Variovorax paradoxus EPS: one gene and its partner. The protein of the gene in region 2 interacts with the protein of the main gene of each other region in a pairwise test. Links are inferred from orthologs where the notes say so. Each region holds a gene or a part of one and is shown on either strand. Other genes may lie near its edges.

Evidence for each region. Proteins that work in one complex are often made in the same cells at the same time.
Region 1: the proteins of VARPA_RS12745 (region 2) and glnL interact in binary tests that used the Escherichia coli proteins (3 or more experiments, as listed by UniProt). The link is inferred for Variovorax paradoxus EPS from one-to-one orthologs.

What each region holds. Positions count from the first base shown.
Region 1 is NC_014931.1:1,990,556-1,993,418, reverse strand. It holds glnL (nitrogen regulation protein NR(II)), read right to left. Parts: upstream 2,041-2,863; coding sequence 961-2,040; downstream 1-960. Other genes in the region: glnA (type I glutamate--ammonia ligase), read right to left, coding at 2,691-2,863; VARPA_RS09020 (hypothetical protein), read right to left, coding at 2,045-2,557; ntrC (nitrogen regulation protein NR(I)), read right to left, coding at 1-936.
Region 2 is NC_014931.1:2,758,160-2,761,158, reverse strand. It holds VARPA_RS12745 (P-II family nitrogen regulator), read right to left. Parts: upstream 1,670-2,999; coding sequence 1,331-1,669; downstream 1-1,330. Other genes in the region: VARPA_RS12740 (NAD+ synthase), read right to left, coding at 1,666-2,999; VARPA_RS12750 (TIGR00730 family Rossman fold protein), read left to right, coding at 694-1,284; VARPA_RS12755 (diacylglycerol kinase), read left to right, coding at 255-662; VARPA_RS12760 (RDD family protein), read left to right, coding at 1-258. UniProt on the Escherichia coli protein: P-II indirectly controls the transcription of the glutamine synthetase gene (glnA). P-II prevents NR-II-catalyzed conversion of NR-I to NR-I-phosphate, the transcriptional activator of GlnA. When P-II is uridylylated to P-II-UMP, these events are reversed.

The DNA of each region.
Region 1 (2,863 bases), 770 kb from region 2 along the record:
CGCCGGTAGACGCAGGCGGATCACGTTGAGGCGGTGGAACAAGTCTTCGCGGAAGCCGCCGAGCTTGACGCGCTGCTCCAGGTCCTGGTGGGTCGCCGCGATCACGCGCACGTTGGCCTTGACCGAGTTGTGGCCGCCTACGCGGTAGAAGTGACCGTCGCTCAGCACGCGCAGGAGGCGCGTCTGCAGGTCGAACGGCATGTCGCCGATTTCGTCGAGGAAGAGCGTGCCGCCTTCGGCCTGCTCGAAGCGGCCGCGCCGCATGGTCTGCGCGCCGGTGAAGGCGCCGCGCTCGTGGCCGAAGAGTTCGCTCTCGAGCAGGTCCTTCGGGATAGCCGCGGTGTTGATGGCCACGAAGGGACCGTTGGCGCGCGGCGAGTGCTTGTGCAGCGCACGCGCCACCAGTTCCTTGCCCGAACCCGATTCGCCGGTGATCAGCACCGTGACATTGCTCTGCGAGAGCCGGCCGATGGCGCGGAACACGTCCTGCATCGCGGGCGCCTGGCCGAGCATTTCGGGCGCGGCGACCATGCGCTCTTCGGAGACTTCCTCGCGCTGGCTTTCGTCGACAGCGCGGCGGATGAGCTCGACCGCGCGCGGCAGGTCGAAGGGCTTGGGCAGGTATTCGAAGGCGCCGCCCTGGAAGGCCGAGACGGCGCTGTCGAGGTCGGAGAACGCCGTCATGATGATGACCGGCAGGCCGGGGTGCTTGGCCTTGATCTTGTCGAGCAGATCGAGCCCGGAGCCGCCGGGCATGCGGATGTCGCTCACCAGGACCTGGGGGCCCTGCTGCTCGTCGTCGTCGGCCTGCTCCAGGGCTGCGAGCACCTCCCGGGTATTCGTGAAACTGCGGGTGGGCAAGTCTTCGCGCAGCAAGGCCTTCTCGAGCACGAAGCGGATCGATTGGTCGTCATCAACTATCCAGATCGGCTTCATGCATCTCCTTGTTGCCGTGCTGCGCTAGGGCAGCGGTATCAGTATCTTGAAATCGGTTCGGCCCGGGACGCTGTCGCACTCGATCACGCCGTGATGCTGTTGCACAAAGGTTTGTGCAAGGGTCAGCCCGAGGCCTGTTCCGCCCTCCCTGCCCGATACGAGCGGATAGAAGATGCGGTCCTTGATCGTGTCCGGCACACCCGGTCCATTGTCGATGACATGCAATTCCAATGCCAATCGATACCACTGCTTGTTGAATATCACTTGCCGGGCGATGCGGGTCCTGAAAGTGATCTGCGCATCGCCTGCCGCGCGACGCTCCGTCAGGGCCTGCGCGGCGTTGTGCACGATGTTGAGGGTGGCCTGGATGAGCTGCTCGCGGTCGCCGCGGAACTCGGGGATGGACACGTCGAAATCGCGCTCGATGTGCAGGTCGCGCGGAAACTCCGCAAGGATCACCGAGCGCACGCGTTCGCAGACTTCGTGGATGTTCACGTCGCCCACCACGTGCGGCCGGCGGTGCGGCGCCAGCAGGCGGTCGACCAGCGTCTGGAGCCGGTCGGCCTCGTGGATGATGACCTGGGTGTATTCGATGAGGTCGCGCGACTCGACCTCCATCTGCAGCAGCTGCGCCGCACCGCGAATGCCGCCGAGCGGATTCTTGATCTCGTGCGCGAGGTTGCGGATGAGTTCCTTGTTCGCCTGCGCCTGGTCGATGAGCCGCTCTTCGCGGTCTTGCCGCACCTGGTGCTCGAGCGGCGACATCTCGATGATGAGTTCGCCCTTCTTGTCGCCGTGCGCGAGCGTGACCTGCACCGGCATCAGCTCGTGATTGACGCGCCGCAGAAAGGCTTCGTAGCGCAGCGTGGCGAAGTCGTTGCTGCTGGCGCCGTCGAGCGCGGTGCGCAGCACCTGCGGCTCATGAAAACAGGCGCCAAATTGCGAGCCTTCGAGCGTTCGCCGCGAGGTGCCCAGTGCGTCTTCGAGGCCTGCGTTGGCGAACAGCACGGAGCCGTCGCTGTTGACCACGGCAATCAGCGTGGACAGCAGGTCGAAGGTCTGAAAGCGCGTGTTGGCGCCAACCGCCTTCTTCCCGAATGCCATGCGATTACTGGGGTTTGTTGGTCGGCAACCGGCCGATTTCCCGGCGGATGCCTGCGATGTCGCTCTCGTTGCGCGCGAGTTCGGCCTTCATTTCGGCCACGCGGTCGAGGTACTTCTGGTAGTTGCGGCCTTCGCTGCCCTGCTTTTCGGGCTCGCCGTTGTTGTAGTCCTTCTGCAGCTCGGCCTGGCGCGCCTCGGCCTTCTTGAGTTCGGACTCGAGCACCGAACGGGCTTCGCCGTCCCGGGCGCGCTGGTCGACGCCTTCGACGCGCGGGCTGCCGGCCGGCGCACGCGCGGCGGAAGCGCCCGACGAGCCGCTCGACGAGGACTTCGTCGTACCACCGCCACCCTGGACGACGGTGACGTTGCCGCCCTCCATGACCTTGCAGCCCTTCTGCTGGGCGATGGTGGCGTTGTTGGTGTATTCATTGCCGCAGCGCCACACGCGCTCTTGCGAGGACGCCGGCAGGGCGGCCAACAATGAACCGGCCAGGAAAATGAGAGAAGCAGTCTTCATGTGAATCGGTGGGTGGCGCGACAAAGGCGCATTTTCATGCAATTCCGCGCCACTGGTGACAAGATGTTCCGCGTCAAGGAAAAAGGACGGCCGAGGCCGTCCTTTTGTCTTACTTCCCCGCGAGGGGCTCGCTTTACAGCGAGTAGTACATGTCGAACTCGACCGGATGGGTCGCCATGCGGAAGCGGGTGACTTCCTGCATCTTCAGCTCGATGTACGCATCGATGTACGAATCGGTGAACACGCCACCCTTGGTCAGGAACGCACGGTCCTTGTCGAGGTATTCCAGGGCCTGGTCGAGGCTGT
Region 2 (2,999 bases):
CGCATCGTCGACATCCACGGCCAGCCCGTCAGCCAGCGCCGAGCTTTGGCTCGCTACCTCCTGAGCTGGATCTGGTTCCTGCCGCCACTCGCCGCGATCGCGCCTTTCAAGCTGTCTGGCGGCGAATCGACCGTCCTGATCTTCGGCTGGGTCGCTGTCTGGGCGGTTCTCGCCCGTTTTCACCCTGAGCGCCAGTTCTGGCACGACGCCTGGGCCGGTACGCGGCTCATCACCTCCAAGCCCATGAGCCGCCGATGAGTGCCCTGCCCGAGCTTCCCGACCCCGCCGTCAATCCACAAAAGGCCCGCAAGGGCTTCGAGCGCGTCTTTCATGCCACGCTGATCTCGCTGCACGGGCTTCGCGCCGGCTGGAGCGAACCCGCCTTCCGGCAGGAAGCGATCCTGTCGATCGTGATGATCCCGGCCGCTTTCTGGCTCGGCCGCAGCTGGGTCGAGGTGGCACTGCTTGCCGGCAGCGCCATCCTGGTGATGATCGTGGAGTTGCTCAATACCGCCGTCGAGGCCGCCATCGACCGCATCGGCCCCGAATGGCACGACCTCTCCAAGCGCGCCAAGGACATGGGCAGCGCCGCGGTTTTGCTGTCGCTCACGCTGTGCAGCGGCATCTGGGCGGCGGCATTGTGGACGCGCTTCGTGTCATGAGCTGGCCAGCGTCCCGAGGCATGATGGCGGGATGAATCCTGAATTTTCGATCTGTGTGTATTGCGGCTCGCGTCCTGGCGAGCGCCCCGAGTTTTCCGAGGCGGCCAAGGCTGTCGGCCAGTGGATTGGCCAGCATGGCGGCCAACTGGTCTACGGTGGCGGCCGCACCGGCCTGATGGGCACGGTGGCCGAAGCCACCCGTCTGGCCGGCGGTCGCGTCGTCGGCATCATCCCCAAGGCCCTCGTCGACAAGGAACTGGCCAACCCCCTCTGCGACGAACTGCACGTGGTGGACACCATGCACGAGCGCAAGGCGATGATGGGCGAGCGTGCCGATGCCTTCATCGCCCTGCCGGGGGGAATCGGCACCTTCGAGGAACTGTTCGAGATCTGGACCTGGCGCCAGCTCGGCTATCACGACAAGCCGACCGGCATTCTCAACACCGCTGGCTACTACGACGGCCTGCTGGGCTTCCTCGCGCACAGCGTGCGGGAAGGCTTCATGGGCGACTGGCAGATGACGCTGATCCGCACCGGCACCGACGCCACCGAACTGCTCACGGCACTGCGCGCCGAAGTGCCGCTGCATCCACGCGAAGACAGGCTGTCGGAAAACCTCTGACGCCCGTCTCGAAAGAAAAAGCCCCGGTCAACGGGGCTTTTTTGCTTCAGACGGCGTTCTCGTTTTCTTCGCCGGTACGGATGCGCACGATGCGCTCCACGGCGGTCACGAAGATCTTGCCGTCGCCGATCTTCCCGGTGCGCGCCGAATTGACGATGGCCTCGATGCAGCGCTCCACGTCGCCCTCGTTGACGACCACTTCGACCTTCATCTTGGGCAGGAAGTCGACCACGTATTCGGCGCCGCGGTAGAGCTCGGTATGGCCCTTCTGACGGCCGAAGCCCTTGACCTCGGTCACGGTCAGGCCGGTAACGCCCACTTCGGCCAAGGCCTCGCGCACGTCCTCGAGCTTGAAGGGTTTGACGATGGCGGTGATCTGCTTCATGGTTTTCGTGCTCCGGCGGTTTCGTTGAATTTGCTGGTGATAGGGTAACGCCAATCCTTGCCGAAGCTTCGGTGGGTGACCCGGATTCCTACTGGCGCCTGGCGCCGTTTGTATTCATTGACCTTGATGAGCCGCGCGACCCGCTCGACCACCGCGCGTTCGTAGCCCGCGGCAATGATCTCGTCGATGCCCTCGTCGTCCTGCATGTAGCGTGCCAGGATGCCGTCGAGGATGTCGTAGGGCGGCAGGCTGTCCTGGTCGGTCTGATCGGGCCGAAGCTCGGCGCTCGGGGGGCGCGTGATGATCCGATCGGGGATCGGCGCGGCGCCGGTGCCGTACGGGTCATGGGCGTTGCGCCAGCGCGCGAGCGCGAACACCGTGGTCTTGAGCAGGTCCTTGATGACCGCGAAACCGCCCGCCATGTCGCCATAGAGCGTGCAGTAGCCGGTGGCCATTTCGCTCTTGTTGCCGGTGGTGAGCACGATGGACCCGAACTTGTTCGACAAGGCCATCAGCAGCGTGCCGCGGATGCGGGCCTGGATGTTTTCCTCAGCCGTGTCTTCGGGGCGGTCCTTGAATTCCTCGGCCAAGGCACCCTTGAAGGACTCGAAGGTGTGCTTGATCGATATCTCGTCGTAGCGCACGCCCAGGCGGTTCGCCATCTCGCGCGCATCGATCCAGCTGATGTCGGCCGTGTAAGGCGAAGGCATCATCACCGCGCGCACCTTGTCCTTGCCGAGTGCATCGACCGCAATGGCGAGCACCAATGCGGAGTCGATGCCACCCGAGAGCCCCAGGATGGCGCTCGGGAAGCCGTTCTTGCCGATGTAGTCGCGCACGCCGAGCACCAGGGCGTCCCACAGTTGCGCTTCGGCGTCGCGCGGGGCGGCCACCGCACCGGGCTCGACTACGAAGCCGACGCCACCTTCAGGTGTTCGCTCCAACTGCGCGAAGACCAACTTCTCCTGGAAGCTCTCGACCTGCATCGCGAGTGCGCCGCCCGCCTGCAGCGCGAAGGAGGCGCCGTCGAACACCACCTCGTCCTGCCCACCGACCAGGTGCGCGTAGACCAACGGAAGCCCCACGGCATGTGCCCGGTCGGCCATGCGCGCGACGCGCTCGCCCTCCTTGCCCACGTGATAGGGCGAGGCGTTGATCACGGCGAGCACCTCGGCCCCGGCCGCACGTGCCAGCTCGGCCGGCTGGTCGAACCAGGCGTCCTCGCAGATCAGCAGACCGACGGAAACCCCGCCTGCCTCGAACACGCAGGTGCCCTGCCCCGGCGTGAAATACCGGCGCTCGTCGAACACCTGGTAGTTCGGCAGCTCGC